DNA from 3 places in the Cupriavidus sp. SZY C1 genome. Region 3 is predicted to be linked to each of the others. Evidence: predicted binding sites of a transcription regulator. Region 3 holds the regulator's gene; each other region holds the start of a gene.

Region 1 (7,487 bases), on a different contig from region 3:
AACAGCTTCTGCAGCCGCTGCACCGCTTCTTCGTCCTGGCCGCTGCGCGACAGCAGGCGGATGTTGGCCATCTCGCGCTTGTCGCGCGTGGCGATGCGGTAGGCGTCGTCCAGCTCCCGCGTGGCGGCGCTGCCGGGCGCCACGGCCTGCAGCTTCCTGAGCAGCTTGTCGGCCTCGGCCGGGCGGTTCGAGCGGATCTCGATCAGCCCGAGCAGCTTCAGCGCCTCGGGCTCGTTCGGGTTGATCAGCAGCGCCTTGTCCAGAATGCCGCGTGCCATGTCGGCGCGGTTGCGCGCCTCCCACATCCGCGCGGCGGCCAGCAACTGCGCCATCTGGGGCGACGGCGCGGCGCGCGTGGCGGGGGCGGGATCTGCGGCAAGGGCAGGCATGGTGGAAGTGGCCAGCAACACGGCCAGCGTGGGGGCTAGCGCGCTGCGGGGCATGTGGATGTCCAGGCCGGCACCAGCGTGCCGTCCGCCTCGAAGCGGAAGTGTCCGTCCAGATGGCCCAGCCCGAACAGCGCCAGCACCTGGCTGTAGTAGCCCAGCGGCGCCTGCGCGGCCATCGTGCGGGTGCGCTGGGCCTGCCCGCGCGCCGCGTCGGCCAGCCCCAGCGCCGCCAGATACGGAGCCACGGCGGCCGAGAACCCCGCGTTGCCGGCGTTCGCACCGAACGTGCCGGCCTGCGTGTCCACGCGCTCGGGCGGATGGCCGTGCGCCACCACGTAGTCGGCCATCGGGCGGAACCGCTGCAGCACCGTGGTGCGCAGCGGGTCGCGCGGGGCGGTCATGCCGGCCCACAGGTAGACGCGGATGGCGTTGTACGACCCGCCGGCCTGCGTCTGCGCGTCGGGCTGGAACCCGCGGCCCTTCTGGTACACCGCCCAGTCGGGCGAAAAGCCTTTGGGCGCCGTATCGACGATCAGCCGCGCCGATGTGTCGACGAGCGTCTTCCAGCCGGCATCCTCGGCGCCCAGCACGGCGGCCAGCCGCCGCATCACGGGCAGCGGGACGTAGCTCGGGTTCAGGCGCCACGTGTCCGGCGTGGGATGGAAGCCGGCCGGCCCCGGCAGCAGCGTGCGGCCCAGCCCGGGCAGCACGGCCGATTCCTCGCGCAGCGCGCGGCGCGCCAGCACGGTGCCCAGCGCGGTGTAGCGCCGCACCTGCCAGAGCCGGCCCGCTTCCAGCAGCGCATAGGCGATCCACAGGTCGGCGTCGGACGCCGGGTTGCTGTCGATCACGCCCCAGGTGCCGGCCTGCTCGCCCTCGGTGCGCTTGCCCCAGATCCACGCGGGCAGGTGGGCGGTCAGGTCGCCCTGGGCCAGGTTGTTCTCGGTCCACGCCAGCAGCCGGTCGAACGTGGCGCGGTCGTTGGCGGCCAGCGCGAAGAACAGCCCGTACGACTGGCCTTCGGATACCGTCACCTGCTGGTCGCTGCTGTCGTCGATGACGCGGCCGTCCTGGCTGATCGTGGCGCGGCGGAAGGCGTCCCAGTCGGGCCAGGGGCAAGACGCGGCGGGGGCGGCCAGCGCGGGCAGGGTGGCGCCGGCCAGCGTGCACGCCACGGCGCAGCGGATCGACACGCGCTTCAGCCAGGCCCGTGCCCGCCGCATGTCACCCTCCGTTGCGCCGCGCGGCCAGCCGGCCCAGCGCCCAGAACAGCGTCAGCGCCACCAGCAGCCCGGCCAGGATGCCGCCCAGCGCCAGCAGCGCCGGGTGCGCCGACATCGTCATCCACAGCCGCGCATACCAGGGCAGGTTGCCGACGTAGTAGGTCTCGCCCAGCCGCAGGCCCTCCAGGTCGCGCTGGCGGATCACGGTCAGGTCGCCGCGGATCTGCGCCACCTTGCCGGGGTCTTCCAGCACGTCCAGCACGTCGCGCACGCGGTCGTCGCTGGACGCGGTCAGCGCCACCACGCTGCGCCGCTCGGCAAACGGGGATTCGAAGCCGATCAGCGCGGCCAGCGGGCCGTCGGCGGACAGGATCGCGCGGCCGGCCGGCGAGATGTTCTCGCTGTCGGTGCCGCCAATCCAGTTCGACCACGCATGCGCGCGCTGGTCGCGCAGCGCGATCTCGGTCTTGCCGCGCTCCACCAGCAGCGGCAGCGACTTGCCCCACCGCTGCAGCACCTGCGCGGCGCTGCCGGTGCCGATGATGACGAGGTCGCGGTGCTTGACCGATTCGATGGCGCGGGACGGCGCCACGGTCACGCGCAGCGACGGCAGCCCCGTCCACTTGCCCATGTGGCCCAGCACGGTCAGCAGCGCCTCCTGGTCGATCGTGGTCGGCGCGTCGGGGATCACGATCGCCGTGTCGGCCAGGTCGGCCATGCGCGTGAACGGGTAGCCGCTGTTGGCAAAGAAGGCCAGGTTGGGCAGCGCCGCGTAGTGCAGGAAGCCGCTGAAGTCGATCGACGAGTCGGGGTCCACGGCGGCGCGCGCCACGTTGGCCGCCGTCGACGCGCAGAGCCCGGTCTTCTGCGAATCGATGTGGAAGCGGAACTGCATCTGGTTGTTGCTGCCCACGCGGAACGCCGGGATCAGGATCTCGTTGCTGACGCTGGCGCTGCCGCCCGACAGCAGCGGCACGCTGACCAGGTTCTCGTCGTTCTGCACCGTCAGCGGCTTGAGCCGGTACGAGCGCACGAGCTGGTCGTTCACGTCGATGCTGAGCACCGAGTCGTTGTACGTGGACGGCGCCGTGTAGCGGTACTTCATGTTCATGGGCACCGCGCGGTCGTTCCAGCCGAACAGGTCGGCCGGCACCTTCAGGTTCACGCGGATGGCGTCGGGGCTGGCGCCCGAGACCTGCAACTGCTGCGGATCGGTGACCAGTTCCTTGAACATCACCGGGCGGTCCACCGGCGCCCAGGCGGGCGCGTCGTAGGGGCGGCGCGGCTGGCCCAGATCCACCGACTTGACCAGCGTGCTGGCGCCGGCCATGCCGGCCTTGCCCAGCACCACCGCGTTGGCGGCCACTTCCAGCTCCTGCGGCGTGCGCCCGGCCAGCACCAGCAGCTTGCGCGCGGGGTTGGCCGGGTTCGGCATCACGCTGACGGTCGGCCCGTCGATCTTGTCCAGCCGGATGCCGTCGGGCTGCGCGTTCGGCAGCACCAGCGCGATGGCGTGGGCATCGCCCGGTGCCGTGCGCGTGACCGGAAAGCGCAGCTCGCGGTAGCTGGCCAGCGCGCCCAGCCACGACGCCACCACGCCGGCGGCGCGCAGCGTGACCGGATCGGCATTGGCGGGCAGCACAAACGGCACGGTCACGCGGCGGTTGTCGCGACGGTCGAAGAACGGCGCTGGTAGCAGGGCCAGGTTGTCGGGCAGCGTGACGGTGGACTTGGTCAGCGTCAGCGTGCTGGTGGGGCTGATGTCGGTCCAGAGGCTGGAGTGGTACGGGTCCTCGCAGTGATCGAGCGTGTAGTGCGCGATCATCTGCACGTTGATGCGGTTGAAGTCGGTGAAGAAGCGCGGGTCCAGGTCGACCTCGCGCGACACCTGCTGGCCGGCGTGCTCCTTGTCCAGCGGCAGCGTGGCCACCACCTCGTCGTTGAGCCGGATCTTCAGGTGCGACAACGGGTAGACCAGCGACGGCGAATACGTGAAGACGAGCTTGAGCCGGGCCGCCGTGACCACCTCGTCCAGCCGCACGCCCACGTTGACCGTGCGGTCAGGGTCGACGCCGCGCAGCGGGATCGTGTAGTTGGCGCCCATCTGGGCGAAGGTCAGGGACTGGGTGCGCCCCGGCGGCAGCGCCGCGGCGTCGGAAGCCGGGGCCGTGGCGGCCGGCGCGCTGGCCGGGGACTGGGCTGCGGCCGGCCCGGGGGCCAGCCCCGCGCACCATGCCATCGTCATCGCGACAGCCATCGGCATGCAGCCACGTAGCAGGCCTGACACGAGTTCCGTCATATCGGGGCGCCCTGTGAGTGTCGCGCGGCGCGAACCGCGCTTCGGAAGGTTACTGCGTGGCGAATATAGCACGCCACTTTCGGCCAGCAGCAACGGTTTGCGGGCGGGCAACGGTGAATTAAGAAAGATTCAATTCATACGCGCGAAGGTCCCAAAAACTTTCAGTTGCATCGGCCGGAGAGGCAGTTCCACGCGTGTAGGACATGCCGAATTTGCATGAGGTGGCGGGCGGCCGTGTGAAACAATGCCAGCCATCGTCTTCCATTTTCCAAGAGGAAACCACCCGCCATGTCCGAAGCCGTCGTCCTGCTGAACGGGGAGCTGCTCCCGTTGTCCGAAGCCCGCATCCCTGTCCTGGACCGGGGGTTCATCTTCGGCGACGGCATCTACGAGGTGATCCCGCTCTACAACGGCAAGCCGTTCCGCGGCGCCCAGCACCTGGCGCGGCTGGCGCGCAGCCTGGCGGCCATCGGCATCCCGAATCCCCATACCGAATCGGAATGGCTGGCCCAGATAGACCGCGTGGTGCAGGCCAACGGCATGGCCGACCAGATGGTCTACATGCAGGTCACGCGCGGCGTGGCCAGGCGCGCCCATGCCTTTCCGAAGGAAGTCACGCCCACGGTGTTGATCATGACCAACCCGATGGCGCTGCCGCCGGCCGCCGCCGTGGAGCAGGGCGTGGCCTGCGTGACGATGGAAGACCGCCGCTGGCTGAACTGCCAGATCAAGTCGACGTCGCTGCTGGGCAACGTGCTGGCGGCGCAGGCCGCGGCCGAGGCCGGCGTGACCGAGGCCATCCAGTTCCGCGACGGCTACCTGACCGAGGCGTCGGCGTCGAACGTGTGGGTGGTCAGCCAGGGCCGCGTGTCGGCCCCGCCCAAGGACAACCTGATCCTGGAAGGCATCCGCTACGGCCTGATGGAGGAGCTGTGCGCGGCGATGGAGATTCCGTTCGAGGCGCGCCGCCTGACGCGCGACGAGGTGTTCGGCGCCGACGAGGTCATGATCTCGTCGGCCAGCAAGGAACTGCTGCCCGTGGTGAAGATCGACGGCCAGGCCGTGGGCGGCGGCACGCCGGGGCCCGTGTTCCAGCGGCTCTACGCGGCCTACCAGGCGGCCAAGGCGGCGCTGTAGTCACACCGGCGCCGGCGCGCCGGTGCTAGGATGGCCGCTGCGGTAATCCATCGATAGGAGGCTGTCTCATGGCCAAGCGCGAGCGCAGCGGGCGCGTCATCAAGGAAGAGGTGAGCCGGCGCATTCAAGGCATCGACGAGATTGCGGACGAGGGGATGCGGGTTCGCGTGCCGGACCCCACGCCCCATGCGCGCGACGCGCGCGGCCGCAACTGGGACATGGCCCGCTTTGGCAACGCCCGCGGCTACGAGGCCGCGATCCGGGCCGTGGTGGACGAGGTGCGCGACGAGTTCGACCTCGTCGACGACCCGGCCAGCCACGTGCCGAACCCGTTCGGCGACTGACCGGCCGCCCGCCCGCGGCAGGCGTTCAGCAAGCCAGCCCCGGCCACGCCGACTGCGGCCGCCATCCCGCGATGGCGCGCGCCGGCAGCGGCTGGGCGAACAGGAATCCCTGGCCCACGTGGCAGCCCTGTTCCAGCAGGAACTGGCGCTGGTAGGCGCTGGTCACGCCCTCGGCCACCACATTCAGCTGGCGTGCCCGGCCGATGCGGATCACGGCCTCCACCAGCGTGCGCGTGGCCTCGCTGGTCTCCAGGTCCAGCAGGAAGCTGCGGTCCAGCTTGATTTCCTCCACCGGCAGCCGCGTGAGCTGGCTCAGGCTCGAAAACCCCGTGCCGAAATCGTCGATCGACAGCCGCACCCCGAGCGCGCGCAACGCGCCGATGGTGGCCTCGGCCTCGGCCGTCTGCTCCAGGAAGACCCCCTCCGTAATCTCGATGGTCAGCGAGCCCGCCGGCAACTGGTTGGCCTCCAGCGCCTGCGCCACCACGCCGGGCAGCCCCGGATCGCGGATGCACAGCGGCGACAGGTTGACCGATACCCCCGGCACCGCCGCACCGGCCTGGCGCCACAGGCCCTGCTGCGCGCAGGCTTCGCGCACGGCCCAGTAGCCGAGCGCCACGATCAGGCCCGATTCCTCGGCCAGCGGCACGAAGACCGACGGCGACACGTCGCCACGGCGCGGATGCGGCCAGCGCGCCAGCGCCTCCACGGCCCAGAGCTCGCCCGTGGCCAGGTGCACCTGGGGCTGGTAGTGCATGCGCAGGCCGCCGCTGGCGATGGCTTCGCGCAGGTCGGCTTCCAGCGCGCGGCGGTCGCCCAGCCGGCGGGCCAGCGCGGCGTCGTACACGCAGACCTGGTTGCCGGGCTCGCCGCCGTGCTGGCGCTTGGCCAGCTTGGCCTGGTAGACCGCCAGGTCGGCGTGGTGCAGCAGCGTGGCGCGGTCGGGCGCCGGTTCGGTCGACAGGCTGATGCCGATGCTGGCGGACGTGGACAGCCGCCGCCCGTGCCCGATGTCGATCGGCGCGGCCAGCGCCTGCAGCAGCGTCTGCGCGGCGGCCAGCGCGGCGTCGCGGTCGTGCCCAGGCAGCAGCACCGCGAATTCGTCGCCCGACAGGCGGCCGACCACGGCCTCGGCGTGGCGCGCGTGCGCGACGTGCTGGAGCCGCGCCGCCACCTCGGTCAGGAAGCGGTCGCCGGCCACGTGGCCCTGCACGTCGTTCACGCGCTTGAAGTCGTTGAGGTCCAGGAACAGCGCCGCCAGCGGCGTGCCGTCGGCGCGGGCGCGGGCCACGGCGGCATCGGCGCGCGCCAGCAGCAACTGGCGGTTGGGCAGGCCGGTCAGCGCGTCGTAGCTGGACAGCCGGTGGATATGCTCCTGGGTCTGGTCGCGCGTCAGCGCCAGCGCGCAGAGGTCGGCGGCCACGGCCACCAGGTGCTCGTGGAACGGTTCGGGCAGGCGCGGCGTGGTGAAGCACAGGCCGAAGGTGCCAAGCACGCGGCCATCGGCGGCGCGCACGGGCGTCGACCAGCTCGCGGCCAGGCCGGCAGCCTGCGCGGCGTCGCGCAGCGTTTCCCAGCGGGGGTCTTGCGAAATGTCGCCCACGGCCACGGGCTGGCCCAGGAACGCGGCGGCGCCGCACGAGCCCGATTGCAGGCCGATCGGCAGATTGTCGAAGCCGGCCACGGCGGCCGGGTCGGCCGACGGCATCGCCACCAGCCGCAGCCGGCCGTCGGCCACGCGCATGACGGCCGCCATCGCGCCCGGCGCCAGCCGCTCCACGCGGCGGCACAGGTCGGCCATGATCCCGGCGGTCGGCAGGTCGCGCGCGAGCGCTTCCACGGCAGACCGCTGGATGTCCCACAACGCCTCGGCGGCGCCGTCGAACCGGGAAACCTGGGGGTGCGCCTTGACCGCGACCACGGCATCGATCGCCTGCTCCAGCGCCTGGGTACGCATGCTTTGTGACTTTCTCGTTATTTTGGAATTCGGTGCGTGCGCCCGGCCATCTCCCTCGATGGCCGTCCAGCCGCACGCCCCCGCGAGTGTAAGCCGGTTCCTTACCGCCGACGGACAGGGTTTGCCCGGTTTCGCAAC
Region 2 (7,487 bases), on a different contig from region 3:
CAGCTTGTGCGGGCTGGCACTCATGACCCCGGTCTGGACACCGACCTGGGCATAGGCGTTGATACCTTGGCGCGCGAACATGGCGAGACTCCGTTGGATTACTTCTTGGTGCTGCTGCCGTTGAGGGCCGAGAACTGCTGCGTCAGGTAGCTGCTGGTCTGGTTCATCTGGGCGACCAGCAGGTCGAGCTGCGTGAACTGCTTGCGGTAGCGGTCCATCGTCGCGGTGATCTGGTCCTGGGTGAACGTGTACTTGTCTTCCAGGTCCTTCAGCGTCGACGTGATGCCGTCGGTGGCCGCGGACAGCGCGCCGCCGGTGGCGTTCAGCGAGTCGTTGTAGTCGGTCACGGTCTTGCCGATGCCGGCAGCGCCGTTCACGCCGGCAAACACGGCCTTCAGCTTGTCCATGTTGTTCGTGATGGTCTTGGACAGCTTGTCGTCGTTGACCTTCAGCGTGCCGTTGTTGCTGCTGTCCAGCGAGAACTCCACGCCGATATCGGACAGCGTGATGGTCTTGCCGTTGCCGTCGGACATCGGCGTGTTCAGCATGGCGCGCATGCGGGCCTGGATGTTGCGCAGCGTGCCGTCGCCGTTGAGCGCGCCCTTGGTGCCGGCGTCGGTGTCGAAGGCGGTCAGCGTCTTGGCGGCGGTCAGCACGTTGTTGTACGCGGCCACGAAGCCGGCCACGGCGGTCTTGATCGACGCCGTGTCCACCGTCATGTCGAGGCTGGTGGTGCCCAGGCTCTTCAGGTTCAGCGTGACGCCCTGCGCGGCCTCGGAGATCGTGTTGCTCTGGCTCGTGACGGCGATGTTGTTGATCGTCAGCGCGGCGTTGGCGGCCTTGACCTTCTCGGACATGCCGTTGGGCTGCGTGGCCAGGGTGGGGTCGAAGGCGACCACGTCACCCACGGCGCTGTCGCTGGCGGAAACCTTGAAGCCCGACTTCGTGCCGGTCTGGTCCGACGTCAGCACCAGGCGGTAGGGCGTGCCGCTGCCGTCGTTGATGATGCTGGCCGTCACGCCGATGCCGGCCTTGTTGATCGAGTCGCGGATGCCTTGCAGCGACGTGTCCGAGCCGATCGTCACGGTCTTGGTGCTGGTGGGCGTGCCGCCCGAGCCCAGGTTCTCGCCAAAGTCGAACGTGATGGTGCCGCCGCCGATGGCGGCCTTCTGGTCGGCCACCTGCTTGGAGACCACGCTCTGCGCGGCGGCCAGCGAGGTGACGTTGACCGTGTACTTGCCGGACACGGCCGTGGCGTCGTTGGTGGCCGTCAGCACGCTGTCGCTGCCCACCTTGGCGGTCACGGCGCTGTAGGTCTGGGCGTTGGCCAGCGTCTTGGCGGCGGCCGCGTAGGCGTCCAGCACGCTCTTGACGGTGCCGTAGCCGCTCAGCTTGGCCTGGTAGCTCTTGGCCTGGGTGTTGATGGCGTCCAGCCGGGTGTTCTCGCTCGCTTCCAGCTTGTCGAGCAGATCGCCAAGCTGGAGATTGGAGCCTACGCCGATGTTCGAGATCGCTGCCATGTTCTTTTACCTGTTTTTGTTGTGCTTCAACTGACGGGTTGCGAGGAATCAGACTGCCTGGCTGACGAACAGCCCCTGGAGCTTGTCGATGGCGCGCGCGAAGCGCAGCACCTCTTCACTGGGCAACTGGCGGATCAGTTCGCCGGTTTCCTTGTCCACGACCTTGGTGATCACGCGGTGCGTGGTGTCGTCGATTTCGAACCGCAGGCCGATGGAGGTGGTCTTGAGCACGTCGACCAGTTCGTCGACGGCGGCCGTCATGTCGCCCGGGCCGGCGCGGCCACCCATGTCCTGGGCGGCGGCGGCCGGCCGGACGGCACCGGCGGTCACGGCCGCCGCGGCGGGCGCGGGGGCGTGGGTGACGGCGGCGGGTTCGGCGGGAATGCGTGCCGCCGGGATGGAAACGGGTTGGGTGGATGCCATGGTCAGCTCCGTCCGGTAGGGCAGGGATAACACTACGGTTGAAATGCTTTGCAGGCAGTGGTCTGCCTGCAAAACACTCCGGCAAAAAAACCGGGCCTTGCGGCCCGGTTTTCTGCGGCGCGGCGATTAACGCAGCAGCGAGAGCACGTTTTGCGTGGTCTGGTTGGCTTGCGACAGCACCGACGTACCAGCTTGTTGCAGGATGTTCGCGCGGGTCATGTTCGACACTTCCGTTGCGTAGTCTGCGTCTTCGATGCGCGAACGCGAGGCCGACAGGTTGTTGATCGTCGTGCTCAGGTTGTTGATCGCGGATTCGAAGCGGTTCTGCACGGCACCCAGCGAGGAGCGCAGGGCGTCGACCGAAGCCAGGGCCTTGTCCAGCGTTGCCAGCGGGTTGGCCGTGGCAGCGTTGGTGACAGCCGACGTCGTCGTGGCGGCCTTGATGGCAACCACACCGGTCGTCGTGTTCAGCGTGCCCATCGACGAGTCGATGGCGATGTACACGTTGGCTTGCGTGTCGTCCAGGTTCTTGGCGTTCAGTGCCTTGACGTCGGCGGCGTTCGTTGCCGTGGTCAGGGCCACTTGCATGAACAGCTTGCCGTTGCTGTCCTTGACCAGCGAGGCGGTAGCGCCCGTGTTCGTCGACACGCCCAGGGCGGTGCGCAGGGCAGCCGTCGTGTTGGCGGTGGTAGCGTCGGCAGCGGCGGTTGCGCCAGCGCCGAACACGTCGGTCACGGCCTTGTCGCCAGCCGTCACAGCGGTCACGCCGCCTTGCGGGCCGTTCACGTTGAAGCCCATGGCGCCCAGGGTCTTCGAGGTGATTTCCTTCAGGTCGATCGAGATCGTTTCGCTGTCGTTGGCGCCAACCTGGATCGTCATCTTCTGATCCTTGGCCAGAACCTTCACGCCGTTGAATTGCGTTTGGGCCGACACGCGGTCGATTTCAGCCAGACGTTGTGCGATTTCGTCCTGGACCGACTTCAGGTCCGACTGCGAGTTCGTGCCGTTGGCGGCTTGCACCGACAGTTCACGGATACGTTGCAGGTTGTTGTTGACTTCGGTCAGCGCGCCTTCGGTCGTCTGCGAGATCGAGATACCGTCGTTGGCGTTGCGCGAAGCTTGCGTCAGGCCCTTGATGTTGGCGGTGAAGCGGTTGGCAATGGCTTGGCCAGCTGCGTCGTCCTTGGCGCTGTTGATGCGCAGACCCGACGACAGGCGTTGGATTGCGGTGTTCAGCGACGATTGCGACGTGTTCAGGTTGCTCTGCGTTTGCAGCGACAGAATGTTGGTGTTGATGACTTGCGCCATGGTACGACTCCTATTTGCAATGTTTTAGGCATTCCGGCAGTTGCCGTAACGTTGGCTGCCTGCGTTGCAGGGCGTAGAGTGCCTCCGTTGCAAAGGTTATCGACCGTGGGTGAGAAGACTTTAGAGTGACTTTTGCGCGCGTTGCGGGCGCAGGCAAAACGTGTGCAGGCAGCCTGGCCGGGCCATCGGCGCGCCGACCGCGGGGCGCTATATATATAGGGGGGCGGCCGCTGGCCGGGCCGCTCAGCGGCGCTTGCGGGTGCGCGGGATGAACAGGCGCACGAAGTCCGGCGACGCCTCGGCGTCCAGCATGGCCGTGGCCTCGCCCGCGCCATGGGCGGGCGTCACCACCGTGATGGCGCGCTTGTAGATCAGCGTGGGGGTGGCATCTTCCGCGGAACGCCCCAGCAGGATCATGTAGTTGTCCGACGCCAGCACCACGCCATTGAGACGCGTGCCGTTCGACAGGTGGACAACCACCGCGGCGCGGCTGGCGCTGTGCGCGGCGAACTGCAACTGCTGCAGCTTTCTGCTGGGTCTGGGAGCCTTGATTTCCTTCTTCACAACTTCTCCGGAAGAGCCCGCGAGGGTTCTGGCGGCTGACAACGGTCCGATGGTCGGGGCCTGTGGGCGGCGTCGCTCTAAAAGTGACGTTCCGGCCAGGCCGACGGCGGCGAGAATTGAAACATTCGCTCTCGGAACCGGCGCTGGGACGTGCCACCATCATTGCAGCAGACAAGCGTTTCACGAAAGTGGCGAACGCTGCCCAACTGCGCCGGCGTGGCGGCACTGCCAGGAGAGAAGGGGAATACTTCAGGCGGGAGAGTAACAAAGTTTTACAAGCGTTGACGAAGCCCCGGTGATGCTGGGCCTAGAGGATTTACTCTATTTCACCGATTGCGTGATGCTTGTGATTAAGGTAGCACTTTTGGCCGCGAGCTTGCAGGCCGTAGCCGGAGGCGCGTCCCGCAGCCCGCGCCAGCTAAAGGTTTGCGGGTATCGTCCGTAAATCATCGACAAGTACAAAAGTGAGTCGGACCATCACTTTTGGCAGTCATGTGCGCCATACGTTACACCCGCCATCAGGGGAATCCCTGATAGAAACGCGATTTACACCTCATGTAAGCGGGTTTATATTCCCGGTTCGGGTCCGGGTACAGCCGGTCCCTTCACAGCAGTCCTGAAAGCCTACGAGCACCCCGCGCGTGGGCTTCTTTTTTTTGAGCCCGCGTCCTGCGCGGCGATCCGTCTGATCGCGGTACCTGCCGCGTCCGCCGTTTGCGGCGGCACTCGGAGTGCACGAGGCAGATTAGACGCCATGCGCTGCCCCACCAATTTGTGGAAGAGCAGCGACTTTCCCCCCCATTTCATTTTTTCGCTCAAGTGCCCAGCCTGCCGCGCCGATACCGGGCGGTGCGATGCCCCTTGGCGGGCTTATGCAGCGCGTACACGCACAAAACCGAACAAGGCGAACAACGTGAAAGGTACGAAGTGATGGGCTTGCGGAAAATGGGGATCGGCGCGCGGATGTCGCTGGCGTTCCTGGCCGTGGTGGTGCTGCTGGCCGTGGTGGCCACGGTGGGGGTCAGGGCGCTGGGCAGCATGAACGACGCGATGCATCTGGCCGTGGAGCAGCGGCTGATGCGCGTGATGGAACTGAAGGTGGCCAAGGAGCGGGTGCTGACGATCGGCATCCTGGTGCGCGACGCGGCATTGACCGAAGACCCCGCGCTGGCCGAGCAGAACGCCGAGAAGGTGAACAAGCTGCGCGGCCAGGTCAGCGCCACGCTGGAAGACCTGGGCAAGGTGATGCGGGCATCGGCCAATCCGGAGTCCGCCGGCAAGCTCGACGCGCTGACCAAGGCGCGCGCCGACTACAACGGCCAGCTCGACCTCGTGCTGCAGCAACTGCGCAGCGGCGCCTTCGACGGCGCGCGCGCCGGGCTGGTGGTGACGCTGCCGGCCGCGCAGGCGGCCTATTTCGAACAGCTCGACGGCGTGGCCGAGATGGGCCGCCAGATGGCGATGGCCGCCGTGGCCGATGCCACCCGCCAGTACCAGTTCACGCGCAACGTGCTGATCGGCATGTCGGTGGCGGCGGCCATCATCGCCGCGCTGCTGGGCGTGGCGCTGACGCGGTCGGTCACGCGGCCGGCGCATCAGGCGCTGGATGCCGCCGAGGCGCTGGCGCAGGGCCAGCTTGGCCACGCCATCGTCGTGCGTAGCCAGGACGAGATGGGCCGCATGCTGGGCGCGCTGGAGCGGGCGTTTGGCCAGCTTGGTGTGCTGGTGCGTGGCATCCAGCAGGCGGCCGGGTCGATCGACACGGCCGCGCGCGAGATTGCCAGCGGCAATACGGACCTGTCGCAGCGCACCGAGGAGCAGGCGGCGTCGCTGGAACAGACCGCCGCGTCGATGGAGCAACTGACGTCGACCGTGCGCCAGAACGCCGAGAATGCCCGCCAGGCCAACCAGCTGGCGGTCAACGCGTCGGACGTGGCCACCGAGGGCGGCCGCGCGGTGCGTAGCGTCGTCGACACGATGGACGGTATTTCCAAGTCGTCGGCCCGTGTGTCGGAAATCATCGGCGTGATCGAAGGCATCGCGTTCCAGACCAATATCCTGGCGCTGAACGCGGCGGTGGAAGCGGCCCGCGCCGGCGAGCATGGCCGCGGCTTCAGCGTGGTGGCGGCGGAAGTGCGCACGCTGGCGCAGCGGTCGTCGTCGGCGGCGAAGGAAATCGGCGAACTGATCAACGGCTCGGTGCGTCAGGTGCAGGACGGCGCCAGGCAGGTGGAAGTGGCCGGCAAGACGATGGACGACATCGTCAGCGCCGTGCGCCGCGTGACCGACATCATGGGCGAGATCACGGCGGCCAGCCAGGAGCAGACGGCCGGCATCGAGCAGGTGAGCCTGGCGATTACCCAGATGGAAAGCGTGACGCAGCAGAACGCCGCGCTGGTGGAGCAGGCCAGCGCCGCCGCCGAAAGCCTGATGCAGCAGGCCGGCAGCCTGGTGACCGAGGTGGCGCGCTTCGACCTGGGCCAGCACGGCGGCCCGTCGGGCCGTGGCGTGGTGGGCCGGGCCGTGGCCGAGGTGGAAACGATTGCGCCGCGCGCGGTGCGGCAGATTGCCGCCAAGCCCGCGCCCGCGCTGCCGCGCCCGGCCGCCCGGCCGCAACCGGCGCCGGCCCGTCTGGCGCCGGTTGCCAGGCCGCAGCCGGCAGCCCGCGTGGCCGCCGTGCCGGCCGCGGCGCGTCCGCCGGTGCAGCGCAAGCCGCAGGCCGATTCGGTGCTATCGCGTCAGCCGGCCAAGCCGGCCACGCCGCGCGCGCCGGTGTCGCACCAGCGCAAGGAACCGGTGCTGGGCGCCACGGCGCGCCGCCGCCCGGCTGCCGCGCCGGTGCCCGCCACCGCCGATGCCGGCGACTGGGAAACGTTCTGACCTTGTCCGCGCCGGGCTACCCGGCGGCGGCGCAGCCGCCGGGCCGTGATCCCGCTGTCGCCCCGGCGCGCGGCGCGCTGCTGAAAGGGACCGGACAAGCACGGTTTTCAGCAGTCGCATAAAATACCGGCTCTCCTTCACCGACAGAAGAGCAGCGGAGCCCGGCCGGGCTTCATCTGCCAGCCGAGCCATTCCATGTCCGCAGCGCCCGCCTCCAGCCTTACTCCCGACGCACCGCCGCCCGATGTCCCTGTCATGCAGGTGATCTTCGGCCTGATGCTGGCCATCCTGCTCGGCGCGCTGGAACAGTCGATCGTGGCCGTGGTGCTGCCCGACATCGCGCTGCAGCTGAACGGCTTCGAGGACATGGCGTGGGTGATTTCCGCCTACCTGGTGGCGTCGACCGTGGTGACGCCGATCTACGGCAAGCTGTCCGACGTGCTCGGGCGGCGCTCGGTGCTGACGTTCTCGATCGTGCTGTTCCTGCTGGCGTCGGTGGCGTGCGCGATGGCCACGACCATGCCGATGCTGATTGGCGCCCGCATCCTGCAGGGGCTGGGCGGCGGCGGGCTGATCTCGGTGTCGCAGGCGACCATCGCCGACGTGGTGCCGCTGCGCGAGCGCGGCAAGTACCAGGGCTACGTGAGCGGCGTGTGGGCCGTGGCGAGCATGGCCGGCCCGGTGATCGGCGGCTACCTGGCGCACTTCCTGTCCTGGCGCTGGATTTTCTGGATCAACATTCCGCTGTCGCTGCTGGCGCTGGTCGTGGTGCGGCGCGCGCTGCGCCATCTG
Region 3 (7,487 bases):
GCCGGTTCCAGCCGAAATGCTCGGCCCCCAGCCGCAGGCATTCCACGAAACGGCGCTGCGAGAACGGCCGCTCGGGCTTCTCCGGGTCCACCTGGGTGTCATTGAGGATGCGGAACTGCACCGGGTCCATGCCCAGCTTCTCGGCCATCTCGTCGATGGCGATTTCCAGCGCCATCAGCCCCGGCGCCTCGCCCGGCGCGCGCATGGCGTTGCCCTCGGGCAGGTCCAGCGTCGCCAGCCGCATCGTGGTCATGCGGTTGGCGCCCGCATAGAGCAGGCGCGTCTGCATCACGGCCGTCTCCGGCTGGCCGCCCTGCAGGTCGCCCGACCAGCTTTCGTGGCCGATGGCCGTGATCTTGCCATCGCGCGTGGCGCCGATGCGGATGCGCTGGATCGTGGCCGGCCGGTGCGTGGTGTTGTTGGCCATCAGCGGCCGCGTCAGCGCCACCTTCACGGGCCGCCGGGCCTCGCGCGCGCCCAGCACGGCCAGCAGCACCTCGGCGCGCAGGAACAGCTTGCCGCCGAAGCCGCCGCCGATGAACGGCGAGACGATGCGGATCTTTTCCTTCGGGATGCCAAGCGTGGTCGCCATGTCCTCGTGCGCCCAGGCCACCATCTGGTTGGCGGTCCAGATCGTCACCTTGTCGCCCGACCACGCGGCCATCGACGCATGCGGTTCCATCATGCAGTGCGACTGGTCCGGCGTCGTGTAGCGCGCGTCGAGCTGCACCGGCGCGGCCGCGAAGGCGCCTTCGAAGTCGCCGACCTCGGTATCGGGCTTCGAATCCTTCTTCGGCTTGGCGGAAAAGCAGCACGCGTCCTCCAGGTCGAACTGGCCTTTCTCGGCCGCGTAGTCGACGCGGATCAGCGCGGCGGCGGCACGGGCCTGCTCGAACGTCTCGGCCACCACCAGCGCGATGGCCTGGTGGTAGTGCTGGATCTCGGGCCCGGCCAGCAGCCTGGCCGTGTTGCGCTTGGCCTTGCCGAGCTTGCCGGCGTTCTGGGCCGTGACGATGGCCAGCACGCCGGGCGCGCGGCGGGCGGCGTCCAGCTGCATCTTGCGGATGCGCCCCTTGGCGATGCCGGCGCCAACCACGTAGCCGTAGGCCGGGTTCGGCGCCACGTCGTGCCATTCATAGGCGTAGGTGGCCGTGCCCGTGGTCTTGCGGGCGCCGTCGATACGGTCCACTGCCTGGCCGACCACGCGGCCGGCGTCGATGGGATTGGTTGTCGCGGGTGTGTCGAATTTCATGGCTTCACCCCTTGGCCTGCGTCAGGACCGCGGCCACCGTGCGCCGCACCAGTTGGATCTTGTAGGCGTTTTCCGCCGTCGGCGTGGCGCCGTCCAGCAGCCGCTGCGTGACGGCCGTGGGCCCGTGCGGCATCTCGGCATCGGCCGCGGCCACGCGCCACGGCTTGTGGGCCACGCCGCCCAGCGCCACGCGGCCGGTGCCGTCGCGCTGCACGATGGCCGCCACGGACACCAGCGCAAACGCGTACGAGGCGCGGTCGCGGACCTTGCGGTAGAGGTGCACGCCGCCCACCGGCGGCGGCAGCGTCACGGCCGTGATCAGCTCGCCACGCTCCAGCACGGTTTCGATATGCGGCGTGTTGCCGGGCAGCCGATGGAAATCGGCAATCGGGATGACGCGCCGCTGGCCGTCCGGGCGCACCGTCTCGACGCTGGCGTCCAGCACGCGCATGGCCACGGCCATGTCGCTCGGATGCGTGGCGATGCAGGCCTCGCTGCCGCCGATCACGGCCAGTTGCCGGCTGAAGCCGCCGATGGCGCCGCAGCCGCTGCCCGGCTGGCGCTTGTTGCACGGCTGGGCCGTGTCGTAGAAATAGGGGCAGCGCGTGCGCTGCAGCAGGTTGCCGGCCGTGGTGGCGCGGTTGCGCAACTGGCCCGACGCACCGGCCAGTAGCGCGCGCGACAGCACGCCGTAGTCGCGCCGCACGCGCGGGTCCGCCGCAAGGTCGGTGTTGCGCACCAGCGCGCCCACGCGCAGGCCGCCCTGCTGCGTCGGCTCGATCTTGTCCAGCGCCAGCCCGTTGACGTCCACCAGATGCGTGGGCGCCTCGATGCCGAGCTTCATCAGGTCCAGCAGGTTGGTGCCGCCGGCGATGAAGCGCGCGCCGGGGTGCTTCATCGCCGCTGCGGCGGCGTCGGCCGGCGTGGCCGCGCGTTCGTAGGTAAACGGGTTCATGACTGGCCTCCCGCCACCTCGGTGATTGCGTCCAGGATGTTCGAATAGGCGCCGCAGCGGCAGATGTTGCCACTCATGCGCTCGCGGATCTCGCCCGGCGACGCCTGCGGCCGGGCGTTCAGGTCCGGCGTCACGTGGCTGGGGATGCCGGCGCGAATCTCGTCGAGCACGGCCACGGCCGAGCAGATCTGGCCCGGCGTGCAGTAGCCGCACTGGTAGCCGTCATGCTTGACGAATGCCACCTGCATCGGGTGCATCCGGTTCGGATGGCCCAGCCCTTCCACGGTCGTGATGGTGGCGCCTTCGTGCATCACGGCCAGCGTCAGACAGGAATTGATGCGCCGGCCGTCCACGATGACCGTGCAGGCGCCGCACTGGCCGTGGTCGCAGCCCTTCTTGGTGCCGGTCAGGTGCAGGTGCTCGCGCAGCGCATCGAGCAGCGTGGTACGGGTGTCCAGCGCCAGCGCGCGCGGCTGGCCGTTGACGACGAACGATACGTTGGCGGCCACGGGCTTGAGCGCGCCGGGCGCCACGCTGGCACCGGGCGCCGGGGGCGTGGCGGCGCCGGCCGGCACGGCGGCGGCCGTGACCGATGCCGCCCCGGCCACCACGAACTCGCGGCGGGAAAGCTTGATGTCGCGGAAATCTTCCATTGCGTTGGATCCTTTCTGGCTGACAGAGGATGGCAACGTGGCGAGACTTGCACGTAGGAATTACATGGCGGCAGCGATACGCGGGCATGGCCACGCCGCAGCCGGGATGCATAGGGGACGAATGTCGCGCTTTCCGCACGTTGCTGGGCGGGGAAAGCGCAGGAAGCGTGCCACCGGGCGCCGGATGTGGCGTCCGATGACCGTCTGCTGGGCCGGCGGGGGGCCCGGCGGCGGGTCAGCGGTAGTTGACGGTGACCTCGTTGCTGCGGCCCTGGAGCATCGGGGCGAGCCCGCCCTGGCCAGGGATGCGATAGGCAAACACGAAGCCCTTGGAGGCATCGTCGCCCACGAAGGCGTCGGTGCGGCCCTCGGCGCCCGGCAGCATCACGCAGCGGTCGGCGTTGCACAGGTAGGCCTGCAGGTCCACCGGCGGCGTGCGGGTAAAGCTGTAGCGCCAGCGCACCGACGTGATGCGGCCCATGGCCTGCGGCATCGTCGCCAGCGGCATGATCGGCGCCGACAGCGCGCGCTGGCCCTTGCTGGCGATCTGCGGGCCCATCGACGACGCCGTCCACGCAAAGCGCGACCCGGCGATCTCGTAGTTGGCCCGGGTGAACACGGGCGCCGGCGTCTGCGCGTGGGACGCGGCCTGGCCCATTGCCCAGAGCGCGGCAAGGATCAGTACGCGCCGCATCACAGCATTCCGCGCAACTGGGTGCGCAGGCGCGCGATGGCCTGGCTGCGGATCTGGCACACGCGCGACTCGGTCACTTCCAGCACCGCGCCGATTTCGCGCAGGTTCAGTTCCTGGTCGTAGCACAGCGACAGCACCAGCTTCTCGCGCTCCGGCAGCTTGTCGATGGCGCGGATCAGCGCCTCGCGCATGCCCGATTCCATCAGCACCGTCAGCGGGTTGGCATCGTCGGTAACGCCAAGGTGGCGGTCCAGGAAGTCTTCCTCGCCCGAGCGCTCGAAATCCTCGTAGTGCAGCAGCTGGCAGCCGTAGACCTCGTTGAGCAGCTCCTGGTACTCCTCAAGCGGCATCTCCAGCTCCTTGGCCACCTCGGAGTCGATCGGCGTGCGGCCCAGCTTCTGCTCCAGCTGGCGCTGCGTGCGCTCGATCTTGCGCGTGAACTGCCGCAGGCTGCGCGATTGCCAGTCGTTGGCGCGCACCTCGTCGAGCATGGCACCCCGGATGCGCTGGCTGGCGTAGGTCTCGAACCGCGCGCCATGGTTGTCTTCGTAGCGCTTGGCGGCGTCGAGCAGGCCGATCATGCCGGCCTGTATCAGGTCGTCGATCTGTACGCTGGCGGGCAGCTTGGCCGCCAGTTGCAGCGCGATGCGCCGCACCAGTGGCGCGTGCGACTTGACCACGTCCGCCTGCTCGAGCTTTCCCTGAATCGTGTACATGGTGGAACTCTCGTTAAATGCTTTCTGTGTTTGCCAAAGCCGGCTGTTACTGGGAGTCGGCGTCTGGCAGGCTGAGTTTCCGGTCTTGTCGGGACTTCTTGTTCTTTGCGAGGTCATGCGGGCACGGCCGGAGCCGTGCCCAGGGGCGCTGCTTCCTGGCGCAGCGGCCATGCGCCGATACGGCTGGCGATGTGCCGCAACGCACCGGTGGCCGTGGCGGCGGGATACGCCTCCACCACGCACCGCCCCAGCTGGAGCGCACGCGCCACCAGCGGATCCATCGGCAGATACCCTGCCAGGCTGGCCTCCACGCCCAGGTACTGGCTCGCCGTGCGGGCCAGGTTGCGCGCGAGCGCCGTGACCGTCCCCTCCGCGGCCGCCAGGTTGACGACGAGCTGGAAGTGACGGCATGCGTATTCGTGATGCAGCCGCTTGATGCAGGCATAGGCGGCCGTGATCGACGTGGCCTCGGGCCGCATGACGATCACGAAGTTGTGCGACTGCCCGGCCAGCACCGACAGCGCGCCCGTGGCGTCGCGGCGGGCGTCCACCAGCAGCGAGCGCACGTCGGGCAGCCGCGCGGCCAGCACCGGCTCGGCCGGCAACATGCCAACCGGCGGATGGCCGGCCTGCAGCACGGCAATGCCGGTGGCAGGCCGCGTGCCCACCGCCGCCGCGAACGGCGCGCGGCCGTCGAGCACGTCGGCCAGCGTCGCGGCCGGGGCGGCACCTGCCAGCCGCATGGCGCGCGCGCCGTAGCGGTCCTCGTCCACCAGCAGCACACGCTCGCCCTGCATCGCTAGCGCGTTGGCCAGGCCCAGCGCCACGGTCGTGGCGCCCACGCCCGGCTCGGCACCCACCACGGCGATGCGGCGCGTCACGCGCGGCGCCAGCAAGCGGCGCAGGCTTTCGGCCTGATCGGAGCCCATCAGGTTCAAGGCTTACTCCCCGGCGGCCGCGAGTTGCGGCATGGCTTGCGTGGCTTCCATGGCGGCCATGGCCTGCATGGCGGACGTGGCCGATTCGGGCACGTCGTCGTGCAGCGCGGGCGCCGGCGCGGCGCCGCGGCCCGGATAGTTCTCCAGCACGTCCAGCAGCGCCAGCAGGCGGCCCATGCCTTCGTTGAGCACGGCGCCGGCCACCGGAGCGTTCACGCGGGCGGAAGCCCGGCCAGCCAGGCGCGACAGGAAGGCCGGCGCGGTCGGCGTGGGCGTATGCTGCAGGCGCAGCGCGGTCAGGCCCAGTTGCAGCGACACCATGCCTTCGCACGGCGCCGCATCCGCGTCACCGTCCTGCGCGAAATGCTCGATCGCGTGGCGCAGCGTGCGGAACTGTTCCTCGGCCGCCAGCGTCCATTGCGACCAGCGCGCCACCTGTGCGGCGTCGTCGGCCAGTGCCGGATCGCACAGCGTGTATTCGACCGACAGCGTGTCGCCGGTCTCGTGGTCGACCAGGCGGGACACCACCAGGCAGGCTTCGGTGCCGCTCTCGCCGGCATGGCCCTTGCCACGCGCGGCGGCACGCACCTGGCCGTCCGGAATGCGGACCAGCCCGTGGGCCAGCCAGTGCGCGGCGGCGCGGTCGCGGTACGTCACGTCGCCGATGGCGTGGAACGTCAGCGTGTCGGCCACCGTGTCGAGCTTGTTGGCGGCGCCGTCGGCGATTACGCGCATGGTCTTGCGCGCGCCGGCGATCCAGCGTTCGCCCGTCTGCTGCCAGCGTGCCAGCGTGGCGGGCGTGGGCAGCGAGCTGTTCAGGTTCACCACCGTGCGGGCGGCGGCCAGCGTGGCGCGCACCGTGGCGGCTTCGGCATCGGCCTCGGCTTCCGACAGCGAATGGCGGGCGCGCACGGCGGACACCACCGTGCTGGCCAGCGGCATGCCGTCGCGGTCGGCCAGCCACAGCGTGTGCTGCATCATCTGCGGGGCGCGGCGGCCCTGCACGGTCTGCGCGACGTTCTGCGTCACGTTCAGCACGTAGCGGTCGCACGCGCGGCTGGCGTCGCGGCACATGGCCAGGCGCACCTGCTGCACCATCGGACGCAGCGCCGACGCGCCGCCGGCACGCTGCTGCCAGAGCTGGCGAGCCAGGTCGAAGCCGTACTGCGGGCCGCTCAGTTCTTCCACGCAGACGCCCACGGCGTTGGCGCTGTCGGTCAGCGAGCGCAGCACGTCGTCGGCGCCGCCGTTGCGGTCGGCCTGGCGCGGCGTGGCGGCTTCGGCAGCCCCCGCCTGGCGGCGCGCCACGTCGGCGTCATTGAACAGCGAGCCGCGGCGCGGCGTCAGGAATGCCCGCTCCACGAGCGCACCGGCCTGGGCGAGTTCCAGATGCTCGGGCACGCGCTGGCCGGTGGAGGCGTAGAACACCGGCAGCCGGTGGCGGATCACCACGTCCAGCACGGACCCCAGGTGCGTGGCTTCGTCGAGCTTGCTGATGATGCAGCCGTCGATGCCGCCAGCGGCGCCGGCGGCGTCGTTGCGGTAGGCGTGCACCACCTCGTTGAGCGTGTCGCCGTGCGCGGCGCCGTTCAGCAGCAGCACGCGCTGCATCGGCATCTGCACGCCGGCCAGCATGGCGATCTGGTCCGACAGGCTGCGGTCGCGCTGGCTCATGCCCACCGTGTCGATGATCACGAGGTGCTTGTCCTTCATGGCCGACAGCGCAAAGCGCAGGTCCGCGGCATCCTTGACCGCGTGCACGGGCACGCCGAGGATGTCGCCGTAGATGCGAAGCTGCTCGTGCGCGCCGATCCGGAAGCGGTCGGTCGTCAGCAGGGCCAGGCTTTGCGGGCCGTGGCGCAGCACGAAGCGGGCCGCCAGCTTGGCGGTGGTGGTGGTCTTGCCCACGCCGGTCGGGCCGATCAGCGCCAGCACGCCGCCCTGCGCGAACAGCGCGTCCTCGTCGGCCAGTACCGGCACCTTGCTGGCCAGTTCCTGGCGGATCCAGGCCATCGCGGCCGGGCGGTCGGTGCCCACGGGCAGGCGCGACAGCAGCGTGCGCGAAAGCTGGCCCGAGAACCCGGCGTTCACCATCCATTCGAACAGCGACTCGCGCAGCGGATCGCCGGCGGCCACGCCATTGCCGCCCTGCGACAGGCCGGCGAACTGGCGCTCCAGCAGCGAGCGCATCGACGCCAGTTCACCGCGCAGGTCGCCGAGCATCGCGTCGCCCTGGCCGGCGTGGGCCGGCGGCATGGCTGCGAAGGCGTCGGGCGTCG

Evidence for each region. Region 3 encodes FliA, which starts transcription of late flagellar genes. Its sites were predicted from a motif close to CTAAAGTTTNNNNNNNNNNNGCCGNTA; they were not measured.
Region 1: bcsB (cellulose biosynthesis cyclic di-GMP-binding regulatory protein BcsB) is a predicted target of FliA. The motif match lies at 4,049-4,075, and genes of this name have one in related genera.
Region 2: QTN24_RS17030 (FliC/FljB family flagellin) is a predicted target of FliA. The motif match lies at 3,349-3,375, and genes of this name have one in related genera.

What each region holds. Positions count from the first base shown of each region.
Region 1 covers NZ_JAUANU010000001.1:96,145-103,631, reverse strand. The annotation lists gene QTN24_RS00470 (cellulose synthase subunit BcsC-related outer membrane protein) at 1-443, opposite strand, end outside; gene bcsZ (cellulose synthase complex periplasmic endoglucanase BcsZ) at 425-1,612, opposite strand; gene bcsB (cellulose biosynthesis cyclic di-GMP-binding regulatory protein BcsB) at 1,614-3,875, opposite strand; gene QTN24_RS00455 (D-amino acid aminotransferase) at 4,200-5,048, shown strand; gene QTN24_RS00450 (hypothetical protein) at 5,117-5,392, shown strand; gene QTN24_RS00445 (putative bifunctional diguanylate cyclase/phosphodiesterase) at 5,418-7,349, opposite strand.
Region 2 covers NZ_JAUANU010000010.1:189,443-196,929, reverse strand. The annotation lists gene fliS (flagellar export chaperone FliS) at 1-81, opposite strand, end outside; gene fliD (flagellar filament capping protein FliD) at 99-1,520, opposite strand; gene QTN24_RS17035 (flagellar protein FlaG) at 1,569-1,943, opposite strand; gene QTN24_RS17030 (FliC/FljB family flagellin) at 2,070-3,251, opposite strand; gene QTN24_RS17025 (RNA chaperone Hfq) at 3,495-3,815, opposite strand; gene QTN24_RS17020 (methyl-accepting chemotaxis protein) at 4,746-6,695, shown strand; gene QTN24_RS17015 (MDR family MFS transporter) at 6,891-7,487, shown strand, end outside.
Region 3 covers NZ_JAUANU010000023.1:20,188-27,674, forward strand. The annotation lists gene paoC (aldehyde oxidoreductase molybdenum-binding subunit PaoC) at 1-1,252, opposite strand, end outside; gene QTN24_RS24240 (xanthine dehydrogenase family protein subunit M) at 1,257-2,207, opposite strand; gene paoA (aldehyde dehydrogenase iron-sulfur subunit PaoA) at 2,204-2,860, opposite strand; gene QTN24_RS24250 (flagellar protein FlhE) at 3,096-3,554, opposite strand; gene QTN24_RS24255 (RNA polymerase sigma factor FliA) at 3,554-4,270, opposite strand; gene QTN24_RS24260 (AAA family ATPase) at 4,384-5,199, opposite strand; gene flhF (flagellar biosynthesis protein FlhF) at 5,212-7,487, opposite strand, start outside.